2 regions of the Pseudomonas sp. MH10 genome follow, and region 2 is predicted to be linked to the other one. Evidence: riboswitches for the same ligand, from Rfam matches in the RefSeq annotation. Region 2 holds a riboswitch; the other holds the start of a gene.
What was found. Region 2 has a riboswitch for cobalamin ahead of cobO (cob(I)yrinic acid a,c-diamide adenosyltransferase). Riboswitches for the same ligand answer to the same signal wherever they lie in the genome.

Region 1 (7,376 bases), 1.1 Mb from region 2:
TTGGTCAATGGTTTCCAAATCATTGGTGACGCCGCCGAGCAGCGCATGGATCAAGGCCGTACCGCTTTCGGGCAACGGTGTCAGCAGGTAACCCTGCGCCTGCATCTCGCGCAAAATATTCAGCGCGGCGGCGGGTGTGTCCAGGCCCACGCCATTGCCGATGCGACCATCGCGGGTCGGGTAATTGGCAAGTATCAGTGCAATGTGTTTTTGCTCGTTCGGCAGCCGTGCCAGCTCAATCCAGCGCTGCGCCAACTCGGCGACAAAATCCATGCGTTCAGGCTGAGCGCGATAACACACCACGTCCGACTGGCTGCGTTCGCTGTGCCACGCCAAGTCCTTGAAACTGATCGGCCGACTGATAATCCGCCCGTCCAGCTCCGGCAACGCGATGTGCATTGCCAAGTCCCGCGCGCCCAAGCCTTGTTCACTGGCCTGCCAAGCGGGCTCGTTGTCCTGCGCACAAATAGCTTGAATGACCGGCACGTTGCGCCGAAACGGTCGCAGATGAGGGGCTTCGGGGCTGGATTGGGCAAAGCCGGTGGTATTGAGGATCAGCTCAGCCCGGACCTGATCGAACAGGTCCTCCACCACCGCCAGACAACCCGCTTCTTTCAAGCTGGCGACTGCAATGGGCAGTGGATTCAGGCCCTGAGCCTGCAAACGGGCGCAAAACACGTCGATAAATCCAGTGTTGGCCGCTTGCAGATGGGAGCGATAAAACAGCAGCCCTACCACCGGTTGCGACGGCTGCCATTGGGCTTGCCAATCGCTCAGGTTCGCGTTGGTTATGTGCGGGTGATAAATCGCGGTACGTGGCAGGGTGGCCGGTTCAGCCCATGGATAGTCACGCGCCAGAAAGCGACTGGCCAAGCACCGATACAGCTCCAGCGCATTGTGCAGGCCGCCCTGGCGCAAAAAATGCCAAAGCCGCTCGCCCTCTTCCGCCGTCACGTTGCTTAAGCCGCTAAGCTCCGGGTCAGGCCGGTCATCGCCGGGCACCAGAATCAGCTTCACACCACGCTCAGCCAACTGCACCAGGCGCTCGACGCCGTAACGCCAATAACCGATACCGCCGTGCAGCGAAATCAAAATAACCTTGGCGTGTCGCAGCACTTGGTCGACATACAGGTCCACCGATGCATGATTCTGCACTTGCATCGGGTTGGCTAGGCGCAGACTTGGGTAGTCGTCGGGTAACTGTTGCGCCGCTTCAGCGAGCAGCGCCAAGTGGGAATCGCCGCTACAGAGAATCACCAGCTCGGCCGGGGTTTGCCCCAAATCGGCGATGCTGTCGTCGGGGACGAATCCGCCGGGCTGGGTTCTCAGTAAATGCATGGGTCAGCCAGCAACCGTTGCGCGCAACTGGGCTTCAAGCACCCCGGCGTCGAGCTTCTGACCGATCAACACCAAATGGGTTACTCGCTCTTCGTCGGCACGCCACGCGCGGTCGAAATGTTTGTCGAAACGGGTACCGACACCCTGAATCAGCAAACGCATCGGTTTGCCCGGAATCGCGGCAAAGCCTTTGACCCGCAAAATACCGTGCTGCACCACCAATTGGTTCAAGGCATCGAGTAACACGCTTTCGTCAGCCTGCGGCAAGGTGATTGAGATCGAGTCGAATGCGTCATGGTCATGATCGGCAGGGTCTGCGCCTTCATGAGAATCGTGATGGCTATGGCGACCGTCGATATGCAACTCGGACTCGGCGGCCAAACCCAACAACACGCTGATCGGCAAGCGACCATTGCTGGCTTCGATCACTTTCACCGCTGGCGGCAGCTCTTCCGAGACTTCGGCACGGACTGCGGCGAGGCCGGCAGCGTCCATCTTGTCAGCCTTGTTGAGGATTACCAGATCAGCGCTGGACAGCTGATCGGCGAACAACTCGTGCAGCGGCGATTCATGGTCCAGGTTCGGATCCAGCTTTCGTTGGGCATCGACTTGATCCGGGAATGCCGCGAAGGTACCGGCCAGTACTGCCGGGCTATCGACGACGGTGATTACCGCGTCAACCGTGCAGGCGTTGCGAATTTCCGGCCACTGAAAAGCTTGAACCAAGGGTTTTGGCAACGCCAGGCCAGAGGTCTCGATCAGGATGTGGTCCAGATCGCCACGGCGTGCGACCAGTTCGCGCATGACGGGGAAGAACTCTTCCTGAACCGTGCAGCACAAGCAGCCGTTGGCCAACTCATACACCCGGCCATTGGCTTCTTCTTCGGTGCAGCCAATGCTGCATTGTTTGAGCAGGTCGCCGTCAATCCCCAGTTCGCCGAACTCGTTGACGATCACCGCGATGCGCCGACCGTCAGCGTTATCGAGCATATGCCGCAGCAAGGTGGTTTTGCCCGAACCGAGGAAGCCGGTGACGATGGTGACAGGAAGTTTGGCCAGCGTTTTCATTGGGTGCCCTTTGGCAAAGCGGCGGGCAAAACAGGACGAGAACCACGCAGCGCAGGCGCGCGGATCAACTCGCCACCGGATCACCCCGCCCGGTTGTAGTGAGAATTCTGATGTTGAGGCAGGTCTCCTGGCTTGCGGTGGCGTGTCGAGCGCCTCTTCGCGAGACGTCCTGCACGCGTTCATTGCGCCTTCCCGCGTCAGGCGCAGTGGCTGTGCAATGAACATGACCGATTACAGTTGCGGGGGCAGCCGCGGCATTGACCGCGTTCCCTTCTTAGCCCCGACCTGCGCCGGAGAACCTCAAGCGTGCAAGGCTACGCAGTGACCTTGGGCAGGTCAATCACCAGCGCCGTTTGACGGGATGTGCGATTGACGTTTTGCGCTGAGTCATGGTCTCCTGCCACGCTTTGTCGGTACCTGAGGACAGCACGATGTCGACGACGCTGGTGGTGGGGCTTGGCTGCCAGCGCGGCTGTCCCGCCAGCCTGTTGCTTGAACTGATGGAGCAGAATTTGGCGGCTCACGGGTTTCTCATCGAAGCGATTGCCGCCTTGGCCTCCATTGATCAGAAAAGCGCTGAACCGGGACTGCTGGCGCTGGCCACGCAGCTCGCTCTGCCCTTGGTGTTTTTCAGTTCGGCCGAACTGGCGGACTTCGATGCGCAGTTGAGCCATCGATCGGCGCTGGCCTTTGCGCATACCGGTTGCCATGGCGTGGCAGAAAGTGCCGCCCTGGCCCTGGCGCAACGCCTCAGCGGACACCCCGGTACCTTGCTCATCAACCGCAGCAAAAACCGACGCGCGACATTTGCCTTGGCGGGTGATGTGCCTAATCGTCGATAATCCGCATCCTTGCTCACTTCAGCTATCCCTTCGCAGCTTCAGGAGATTCCATGACCGTCTTTTTCATCGGCGCAGGCCCCGGCGACCCGGAGCTGATCACGGTCAAAGGCCAACGTTTGATCCGCAGCTGCCCGGTGATTATCTACGCCGGATCATTGGTGCCGACGGCAGTGCTGGAAGGCCATAACGCGTTGCAGGTCATCAATAGCGCGGAGTTACACCTGGAGCAGATCATCGCCGTGATGAAGTCTGCTCATGAACAAGGCCAAGACATCGCCCGGGTTCATTCGGGCGATCCGAGCCTGTATGGCGCAATCGGTGAGCAAATTCGTCACTTGCGCGAGTTGAGCATCCCGTTCGAGATCATCCCTGGCGTTACCGCCACCGCTGCGTGCGCAGCGCTGTTAGGTGTGGAGCTGACGTTGCCGGACATTTCCCAGAGCGTGATTTTGACCCGCTACGCGGATAAAACCTCGATGCCGGTTGGCGAGGAATTGGCCAGCCTGGCGCAGCATCAGGCGACCATGGCCATTCATCTGGGGGTTAACCATCTGCCCAAGATAGTGGCCGAACTTGTTCCCCACTACGGCGCCGATTGCCCGATTGCGGTGGTCCATCGCGCCAGTTGGCCGGATCAGGACTGGGTGATAGGCACTTTGGCGGACATAGAAGAAAAAGTGCAGGCCAAAGGTTTTCGCCGCACCGCGTTGATTCTGGTGGGCCGGGTGTTGGGCAATGACAACTTTTCCGACTCATCGCTATACCGCGCCGGGCATGCCCATGTGTTTCGGCCTTGAGTGATGACCTCTGTAAGAGCCAACGTGTTGGCGAGGCGTCTTTCAGCCACCGCGCACTGAACTCCAACCAAAAAAAATACCCCGAACCAGTCGGGGTACTTTTTTGTTCAGGCCACGCCGCAGCTTTAGTAGTAGGCGTGCTCTTTTTGCGAGTGATCGGTCACGTCACGGACGCCTTTGAGTTCAGGAATGCGTTCGAGCAATGTGCGCTCAATCCCTTCTCTCAAGGTAACGTCAGCTTGGCCACAGCCTTGGCAGCCGCCACCAAATTGCAGGACCGCGATGTTTTCGTCGTTTTCTTCGACCACATCGATCAACGTCACTTGCCCGCCATGACTGGCCAGACCAGGGTTGATTTCGGTTTGCAGGTAATAGTTGATGCGCTCGTTGATCGGGCTGTCGGCATTGACCATAGGTACTTTGGCGTTTGGCGCCTTGATGGTCAGTTGGCCGCCCATGCGATCAGTGGCGTAGTCGACAACGGCATCGTCTAGAAAGGCTTCGCTGAAATTATCAATCCAGGCAGTGAAGCTTTTCAGGCCAATGGCGTTGTCTTCAGGTTTTTCTTCGCCCGGCTTGCAATAAGCAATGCAGGTTTCAGCATATTGGGTGCCAGGCTGGGTAATAAACACGCGGATGCCGATGCCCGGGGTGTTCTGCTTTTCGAGCAGATCGGCCAGATAGTCGTGGGCAGCATCGGTAATAGTAATAGCGGTCATGAAAATTCCTCGCAGACGTAGCCGGAGTTTACGCCAATCGCTCGCGCCGCACAAAGTCCTAGTAATTTTGTCGGGAAAGGGCCGCATCGGTCTTTTCGGTCCGATGCCGATCCAACCAGCCCTTGAGACGACGATACAGTCCTTTTTCGAGCCATTCATAACTGACCCAAGCACCCAAACCGATCACTGGCACGCAAACCGCAAACACTGCGTAGGGATTGAGCCCATAACGCTCGGCCGCCAGCCAACCGCTGTACAGCACCAACACATGCAGCAAATAGACCGAATACGAACAATCCCCCAGCGCCTTGAGCAATCGGTTGCCCTCAACATACGGTTCTAATGAGATACAGGCGATGACGATCAATGCACTCGGCAGGCCCCAGTTGATAAACCGATCATTTGCCGGCAAGTGATAAATAGTGATCAGCGCGCCCGCGATCGCTAATAAGGGCAGCCACAGCCCGTTGGCAATCCAACCGCGACGATAAATCACGCCAATCCCAATCCCGAGCAGAAACTCGTAAACGATGTCGTTTCGATAAAAATGGCTGATCACGCCATAGCGGGCCAGCACGCCATTGACGGCAAACAATGCCGCCGCCACCAACAGTGGACGATGGCGCTGGTGAACCAGAAATACCGTCGAGAATAATAAATAGAAGAGCATTTCGTAATTCAGCGTCCATCCCACATTGAGGGTTGGATACATACCGTAGCCGCCGGGATTTTCCGAAGGGATGAACAGCAGCGACAGGATGAAATGCTGCCAATCGACAACGGCATGCGGCATCAACGGCTTGGCAACTACGATCAAAAGGCCCATGGCGGCGGTGTAGACCCAATACGCGGGCACGATGCGGATGATGCGATTGACCATGAAGCGGCCGATGGGCATGTCTTTGCTTTGTGTCGACAGGTAGATCACCAAGCCGCTGATCACGAAGAAGATATCGACCCCTACCTGCCCCCGATCAGTGAAAAACTGCCCTATCGGGCCAGACGCATGAAAATCAAAGAAAATCTGCATGAAGTGGTGGCATACAACGACCCATGCGGCGAGTGCCCGCAAGGCTTGAACCGAAATCAACATCCGCAACTCACCTGTTTTCCAACCGCGATCAAGAACCTCGAACAGCTAATGCCCCAGGACGTGTTCATAGTTCCGACCGCGTAAAGGCCGAAAAGGTTGCGCCGGTTTGATGACCGGTAGATGGCTGCAGGCCATGTTTAACAAGGAATTAACCCGGTTTCTCTAGGAGCGCGCTTGCCGGTGATGGAGCTGACGCGGTATTCCGGATTCACCACAGCGCCAAAAAGCTGCGCGACAATGCGATATCGACGAAGCGGCGCCACCCCCTACAAATTCTCATACCGATTCATGTCCAGAATCCCTGCCTCTACTGGGTTGGTCTCTTGGAGATAGCGTGTCAGGTCGTGGAAGAAATCCCAAAAATGCGGGTTGCTGCGGCGTATGCCCCAGCGTTGGACGATCTTTTCAAACGCGTTGTTATCTCGGGCCCTTTCCATTGCCGCAACGAACTCCGGCACCTCGACCGCCGGGAGGTCGAACATGAAATTCGGGTAACTGCTCAGCACGCCGGGGTAGACCGTCAACGTGTCCAAACCGGGCTGATAGCGCGACTCATCGCCGAGGATGAACGCCACATTCGTGTGCGCTCGGTTGCGCAACATGCTGTATATCTCGCGTTTACCGTCACCAGCGTGGACGCGCAGCATGGTGGCCTCAGGGAGGTAATCGACAACGTGCAACCCGGCGGCAGGCCTGGCAGTCAAACGACTCAAGGCCTGCTCGGCGTCCTGCAACTCGGGTTCAAGGTTCGGCCGCGAACAGTACGCACCCCTACAACGATTGATCGGGTCTGGCTTTGCATTCAAGTCGCCATAGCGACGAATCAATTGCTGAGCAAAATCGTGCTCGGGGTCTTTATTGTCGAGAATCAGGCCGGTTGGGGTATCGTCATCAACTTTCTGATAATCGAGCCAAAGCCTGACCTTGCCACCCTCCTGGTACCAATCGTCCAGAAAATCATCGCGGGAGTCGGCAGGCATCAACCGCAGAAAATTGACCTCCGCGCCGTTGCGTATCAAATCGAAATACAGCCGGGTCTGGGCTTGATGTGCGACGTTGCCGAACACATCGAAATTGACCGCCAACTGATAATAGGTACGCTCCAACAAGGGAAAGTCGAACAGCCACATCGTCTGCGGCACTTCGCCAATCAACCCCTTATCCACCGATGCGCTGTCAAAATGGCGAAAGATCGACAACAGCGCATTGTCATTACCCGCCCAGAGGCTTGACCAACTGGGCGGCGGCGCGGCCGCATAGGCGTCGCTGCGCAGAGACTCATACTCATTGCGCTTGTCACGATACGACAGCCACAGGGTCAAAATGCTGCCGACATCGTCGATCTGCCCCGGCATGGCCAATAGCGGCGTCGCTTTGGCGCGATAGGCTGAGTTGGTCAGATAAAGGTCATGGCTTGGGTCTTGGAAAAACGCCCAGAAATTGTCCCGAATGACGTCACTGGCGATTTGCCCCCGACACACCGGGCCGCGAATGAAGGTGCGGACGAAATATTCGGCGT
Region 2 (7,376 bases):
CACGCGTCGGAATTTGTGGAACGGGCCATGGCCAAGGCGCAATGCCACTGGACAAGTCCAGCCAGTTGTCTTCGGCGATGCCATAACGCACGGCCGCTTGCTTCAAGCGGCCACCGTGTTCAAGCATACAATTGAGCCCCTACACACACGATCAACAACCATAACCAGACCCCGCGCTGGACCAGCTGCCAGCCACGGTCAATTGATTGGGCGTCGGCGGGAGCACCCTTGCCCAGCTGTGGACGCGTGTGTAACTCACCGTGATAAATCGCTGGCCCGCCTAACTCTACGCCTAACGCTCCGGCGCCAGCGGCCATTACCGGACCAGCGTTAGGGCTATCCCAGTGTGGCGCTTGCTCGCGCCAACACCGCAACGCCAGTGGGGTGTTGCCCAATATGGCGTAGGTTAACGCCACCAAGCGTGCTGGAACGTAATTTAAAAGGTCATCGATTTTCGCCGCCGCCCAACCGAAACGCTCAAAGCGTTCATTGCGGTACCCCCACATGGCGTCCAGGGTATTGCTCAAGCGGTACAGCACCACGCCCGGCACACCCGCGATCAAAAACCAGAACAAGGCGGCGAAGACCGCATCGCTGCCATTTTCCAATACCGACTCAGTGGCCGCACGTGCGACCTCGGTTGAATCCAGCTCGGCCGTCTGACGACTGACCAAATACGAAACCCGATGCCGCGCTTCATCCAGATCGGCGCCGCGCAAGGCCTGGGCCACCGGCTCGACATGTTCACCGAGGCTGCGCAAACCCAGCGCGCAATACAACGCTGCAATGTTTACCAGCCAGCCGACGTAGGGCAGCCAACTTAACGCTGTCGCCAGCAGGGTCAGTGGAACCACCGCGATAAACCAGGCGGTGACGCCATGGCTGCGCCAGCCACGTCCAGCCGAATTGAAGCGTTGCTCAATCCGATCGGCAAAGCGCCCGAAGGCTACCAACGGATGTGCTCGTTTCGGCTCACCCAGCAGCGCATCCAATGCGACGCCGGCGAGGCTCAATAACGCAACACTCATCGGGTCACGCCCCACTGATTTTCATACAGCAACTCGCTTAATGGCCGTACCTGCGCCCAGCCTTCCAAGACCAGCATCGGCGCCGGGTAGAATTCGGCCACCGGCCCCAGGCACAGAACCGCCAGCGGCTTGGCCCCGGCCGGCATGCCCAGCAAGTCAGCCAACGCCTGTGGCTCGAACAGTGACACCCAGCCCATGCCCAACCCTTCAGCGCGAGAAGCCAGCCAAAGGTTTTGAATCGCGCAGGACAAAGACGCCATGTCCATTTCCGGCAAGGTACGTCGACCAAAAATATGCCGTTCGCGGTCGTCCATCAACGCGGCGACCAAGACTTCCGCGCATTCATTGATGCCTTCGACTTTGAGCTTCATGAAGTCGTCCGAGCGCTCGCCCAGGGCTTGAGCGGTACGAATTCGTTCTTCCTCGACTTGCGCCTGAATACGCGTGCGCAACTGCGGGTCGCTGATTCGAATGAAACGCCACGGCTGCATCAAGCCAACGCTGGGCGCCTGATGGGCCGCCTCCAACAGACGCGCCAACAATTGCGGGGCCACTTCGCCGCCGATGAAGTGCCGCATGTCTCGGCGTTCGGCAATTGCGCGGTACACCGCTGCACGTTCGTCAGGGCTGAAAGCCAGATCATTCATGGTTTGAAAAGCGCCGCAACCGCGTGGGGGTTGGAAGGGAAATAGAAGTGCACGTAAGACGCAGTCATCCGACCGTCACGATAAACCGCCTCGGCACCGCGCCCACCGTTAGGGCTCACACCACGGGCGATGGGTTGCAACTCGGTGCTGGTCAGCGAATGGTGATACGTGTGGCCGCGCAGAACACCTTCGGGCAATTCGACGGTTTGTAAGGCCAAGGCTGCCAAACGTTTCTGCATCACCGCTTCGCCACTCAGCAAACCGACCAACTCGGCACGCTGGCCGTCGACATCGGTCAAGGCGTCGAGCAGGTAAAGCATACCGCCACATTCCGCCAGCATGGGTTTGCCCGCGACGTGGTGCGCACGAATGGCCGCCAGCATGGGCCGGTTTTGTCCCAGCGTCACGTGGTGCAATTCAGGGTAGCCGCCGGGTAAGTACAGGCTGTCGGCAGGCGGAATCTGCGTGTCGTGGATGGGCGAGAAAAACGACAACTCGGCGCCCATGGCTCGCAGTAGATCAAGGTTGGCACCATAGAGGAAGGCAAACGCCTCGTCATGGGCGACGGCAATCCTGACGCCCGCCAACGAAGACTCAATCACGACCAGATCGGGGGCCGCGAATTCGACCGGCGGCGGCAAGGCCACTTCGCAGGTGCTGGCCAGTGCAGCAGCGGCTGCATCAAGGCGGGCATCCAGATCATTCAGTTCGCTGGCCTGGACCAAGCCCAAATGACGGCTCGGCAGTTCGATCCCGGTTTCCCGCGACAACGCGCCGTACCAACGCAATCCTTCGGTGAGGCTGCCTTCCAGCAATTGCGCATGGCGCACGGTGCCGACGCGATTGGCCAACACCCCGGCAAACGGCAGGTCCGGTTGATAACGCGCCAAACCCAACGCCAATGCGCCAAATGTCTGCGCCATGGCCGTGCCATCAATCACCGCTAATACCGGCACCCCGAAATGACGGGCCAGGTCGGCACTTGAGGGTGTGCCGTCGAACAGTCCCATGACGCCTTCAATCAGAATCAAGTCAGCTTCGCCGGCGGCTTCCCACAACAGACGACGACTTTCATCGGCACCGACCATCCATAAATCCAGCTGATAAACCGGTGCGCCACTGGCCCGTTCAAGAATCATCGGGTCGAGAAAGTCCGGGCCGCATTTGAACACGCGCACGGTCCGCCCTTGGTTGCGGTGCAGACGCGCCAACGCAGCCGTGACGGTGGTTTTACCCTGACCGGAGGCTGGGGCCGCGATTAATACAGCCGGGCAATGACGCGGTGCGCTCATGAACGGTTACTCATAACTCAATGCCTTTCTGCGCACGAATCCCGGCCTGAAAAGCATGCTTGACCACGGTAATGTCGGAAACGGTATCGGCCAGGTCAATCATTTCGGGTTTGGCACCGCGGCCGGTCACCAGCACGTGCTGCATGGGCGGACGGGCTTGCAGATCGCTGAGTACTTTTTCCAGGTCCAGGTAACCGTGTTTGAGGGCAATGTTCAGTTCATCGAGCACGATCAGACCAATACTCGGGTCGCGGAGCATGTCTTGGGACACGGCCCAAGCGGCTTGCGCGGCGGCGATGTCACGCTGACGATCCTGGGTTTCCCAAGTGAAACCTTCCCCCATCACGTGGTACCGCACTTGCTCGGGGAAGCGCCGAAAAAACAACTCTTCGCCCGTGCTGTTGCGGCCTTTGATGAACTGTACAACACCGCATTGCATGCCATGGCCCATGGCCCGGGCGAGCATGCCGAACGCAGAACTGCTTTTGCCTTTGCCATTACCGGTGAGCACCAGCAACAGTCCGCACTCATCCGGCGAGCTGGCGATGCGTTCGTCGATCACGGCTTTTTTGCGCTGCATGCGCGCCAGATGGCGTTCATCGCGTTCGGGGGATTCGTTCATGTCAGCTCTCCGCTTGAGCAGGTCACGCGATAGCAAACGGAAGGCACAGAAATTGACTGCCAGCACGGCCAAAAAAAAGCCGTGCGCAGAGCATCGCCCGCCGTGATGCTGTTGGATGGATCAGGCCGGTCTCCGGGCTCATGAGTGGGATTTCCCTGCCATGCGCCTTCCCATGTCCATTTGGACACAGTGGCAGAGTGCACAGCGTCGACTCATTTACCGTTGCGGGGGCAGCGCCGGGATCGACCGCTTGACGCGCCCTCACCGGCTTCCCTGTTTCACTCCGCCAATCGTGGATTGCGAAGCACCTGAAACACGTCGCGAAGGGTAGAGGGTTGGGGGTAGAGCGTCAATCAAAGCGCCCTGTGGTTTGTCTTCCAGGAGGTCAAAACCACGTAAAACGCAGCTATTGTTTAATTTGATATCAAAAGGCCATAATCGTGACGCCAATAAAATAACAACGGAGAGACGCCATGCGCGGCTTGATCATCAGCAACCCAAGAGTGGAATTCCTTCGTCCAGCGTTAGAACGCTGGTTCGATTGCATCGACCGTTACAGTCAGGTCATGGGAGAAGGTGAATGCACGCATTGGTTCGACGAACGTACCAACCTCGGCGTGCTTTCCAACGCCGCGTGGATGGCGGACATGGTGACGCTGGAACATGCGCCCAGTAAAAAACAGCAGGATGATGGCGATCGAAGCGCCCGCACCGGCCTGTTCATCGCCACTTCGGAAGACAACGCTTATATTCAGGCCACGCAACGCTGGCCAACTTTCGGCGAAATCAACTTGACCCCGGCGCTGCTGGACATCGTTGGTGATGCCAAAAAAACCAGCTACGCCAACCATCTTAAGTTGGGCTGCCTGTTTGTCACGCCGCGCAAAACCCTGCAAAGCGCCACGCACGAAGAGCTGGAAGATTTCGTCGACGATTTGCAAAAACAAAACGCCTGTGCCATCGCCTGGTACTTCCCTTATGGTTATCGCAAGCTACACAACGAAGACGGCCAGTATTTCCCCGGTCTCGCACTGTTACTGAGAACAGCCTGATTAGCACCTTCCCCGCGTAATGCGCGAACGGATCGGAACGCTCCGATCCGTGGCGTACACCTTGACCCGCTTCTCATTTCAGCCGACGCAGCAATAAATGTTGAACCTCGACCGTGTAGCTGCCTCTATCTCCTTACTCGCCCCTTTGTTTTCATGGAGATCAGCATGCCCACTTTCAAACCCCAGATGGCTGTCCTTTTGGTATTGGCCGTCGGCCTGGCTGCCTGCGGCGAAACGTCCAGGCTGAGAGTGGCAGATGGCATGGGGCCAACGCCGATGCTGCCGGAGCCCAATAAAACGCTGATTCCGACGGTCAATATTGCCCCGGCCGTAGGCTGGCCTCAGGGCGCGAAACCGATTGCCGCGCCGGGCACTCAAGTGTCAGCGTTTGCCGAAGACCTGGACCATCCGCGCTGGTTGTACGTGCTGCCCAACGGCGACGTATTGGTCGCCGAAACCAACTCACCCGCCAAGCCCGATGATTCTCCAGGCATCCGCGGCTGGATCATGAGAAAAGTCATGGGCCGAGCGGGGGCGGGTGTACCCAGCGCCAACCGGATTACCCTACTGCGAGACAGCAATCACGATGGCATTGCTGAAACTCGCACAGTCTTTCTGAAAAACCTCAATTCACCGTTTGGCATGGCGCTGGTCGGCAACGATTTTTATGTCGCCGACACCGATAAGTTACTGCGTTTTCACTATGAAAACGGACAGACTTCTATCAGCGGTGAACCGACCACCGTGACCGATTTGCCAGCGGGCACGATCAATCACCACTGGACCAAAAACGTCATTGCCAGCAAAGACGGCAAGAAGCTTTACGTCACGGTGGGGTCCAACAGTAACGTTGGGGAAAACGGTCTCGACAAAGAGCAAGGTCGGGCGTCGATCTGGGAGGTTGATGCCGCCACCGGTGCGCATCGAATCTTTGCCTCCGGCCTGCGCAACCCCAACGGCATGGATTGGGAGCCACAAACCGGGAAGCTATGGACCGCCGTCAATGAGCGCGATGAGATTGGCAGCGACTTGGTGCCCGACTACGTGACCTCAGTCAAAGATGGCGCCTTCTATGGCTGGCCGTTCAGCTACTACGGCCAGCATGTGGACGTGCGGGTTAAACCACAGAACCCGCAACGGGTGGCCGAGGCCATTCCCCCGGATTATGCAGTGGGTCCACACACCGCGTCGCTGGGCATGACCTTCGCCGATGGAAAATCCTTGCCGGCACCTTTCAACCAAGGGATGTTCATTGGCCAACATGGCTCATGGAATCGCAATCCGCACAGCGGTTATAAAGTGCTGTTCGTGCCGTTCGCCAACGGCGTACCGACCGGGACGCCAATAGACCTTTTGAGCGGCTTTTTGAATGCTGACGACAATGCCCAAGGCCGCCCGGTCGGCGTGATCAATGATCAACACGGCGGGTTATTGGTGGCTGACGATGTGGGTAACAAAATCTGGCGGGTGACAGCGGCGCCTTGATGGGCCCGCTCCTACAGAATCCGTCGGTAATACTGCTACGGATTGCGCGCCAAGTGCTCTGGTTGAATAACGCGCTTGGCGTTGAGGTAGGCCTTTTGCCAATACGGTTTGGATAGACTGTCCAGCCGCACGGTGCCGCCTGTGGCGGGGGCGTGAACGAAGCGCCCTTCTCCGACGTAGATGCCGGCGTGGCTCACGGTTGAACCACCACCAGTAGCGAAAAACAGCAAATCTCCCGACTGCAACGCGTCGCGATCCACATTGGGCGCACGCATGCTCAGCATGTCGTGGGTCGAACGCGGCAGCGCGATGCCGGCCGAGTTTCGGTAAACGTAGCCAATCAGACCACTGCAATCAAACCCGGAGTCCGGCGTGTTGCCGCCCCAATGATAGGGCGTGCCGACCAATCCCAGCGCACGAATAAGCACATCTTCGGCAGCCGGTGAGGAATAATCGGAGGGAGCATAAACCACGGGTTGAATAACCCGAGAGCTTTGAGGCGAGGGAGTATGGCCGGCGCATGCACTGAGCAACGCGACCAGCATGCCTATTGAGCCAAGACGTAACGTAATCGACATAAACACAACAACCTGATCTGGATGCGGCTTACTGTGCCGAGAGCCGCAAGCACGTATAAGCCGATGACGGCTTACACGCCCCGGCTATTTACTGGTGTTGAGTCTGAATTGTAGTCGGAGCCATCGCTAATGCACGTTTGGCTTCGATAAAGGTCTTTTTCCAGTAGCTGTCGTCCAGGCTATCAACCCGAACACCGCCGCTGCGCGTACTGCTGGAGTGGATGAATTGATCATCGCCCAGATAGATACCCGCATGGCTCACACGACCACGGCCCTTGGTGCTGAAGAACAAAAGATCACCGGGCTTGAGGTCGTTACGCGCCACCAGGGGTGCGTCTACGTTGATCATTTCACGCGTGGAACGCGGCAGAGTCATGCCCGCTTGCTCGCGGAACAGGTAGCCGATGAAACCGCTGCAATCGAAACCAGATTCGGAGGTGCCGCCTGCACGGTACCGGGTACCGATCAAGGACATGCCGCGCTCAAGGATGCTGTCTGCGAGAACGGGCATGCGATACGGCTTGCTGCTTCCAAAATCGGCCAACTCTTTCTCGGTGATCAGCTCATCCGAGAACAGAGCGTCAGCATCATCAGACCCATCGGTTATCTGCGAGATACGCGCAGATTGCGCCGTCATGGAGTTCTGAAAAACCGGAGAGTGTTGCTGTTGTT

Region 1: another riboswitch for cobalamin. It lies ahead of cobW (cobalamin biosynthesis protein CobW); the one in region 2 lies ahead of cobO (cob(I)yrinic acid a,c-diamide adenosyltransferase).

What each region holds. Positions count from the first base shown of each region.
Region 1 covers NZ_CP133783.1:760,760-768,135, reverse strand. Annotated here, with positions in the region: gene cobN (cobaltochelatase subunit CobN) at 1-1,338, opposite strand, end outside; gene cobW (cobalamin biosynthesis protein CobW) at 1,342-2,406, opposite strand; cobalamin riboswitch at 2,506-2,724, opposite strand; gene RHM59_RS03565 (cobalamin biosynthesis protein) at 2,838-3,248, shown strand; gene cobM (precorrin-4 C(11)-methyltransferase) at 3,299-4,045, shown strand; gene nfuA (Fe-S biogenesis protein NfuA) at 4,171-4,764, opposite strand; gene RHM59_RS03550 (acyltransferase) at 4,823-5,857, opposite strand; gene RHM59_RS03545 (fatty acid cis/trans isomerase) at 6,124-7,376, opposite strand, start outside.
Region 2 covers NZ_CP133783.1:5,254,896-5,262,271, reverse strand. Annotated here, with positions in the region: gene cobD (threonine-phosphate decarboxylase CobD) at 1-127, opposite strand, end outside; gene cbiB (adenosylcobinamide-phosphate synthase CbiB) at 120-1,028, opposite strand; gene bluB (5,6-dimethylbenzimidazole synthase) at 1,025-1,675, opposite strand; gene RHM59_RS23795 (cobyrinate a,c-diamide synthase) at 1,672-2,967, opposite strand; gene cobO (cob(I)yrinic acid a,c-diamide adenosyltransferase) at 2,978-3,589, opposite strand; cobalamin riboswitch at 3,695-3,916, opposite strand; gene RHM59_RS23785 (hypothetical protein) at 4,063-4,641, shown strand; gene RHM59_RS23780 (sorbosone dehydrogenase family protein) at 4,807-6,126, shown strand; gene RHM59_RS23775 (C40 family peptidase) at 6,162-6,704, opposite strand; gene RHM59_RS23770 (C40 family peptidase) at 6,793-7,376, opposite strand, start outside.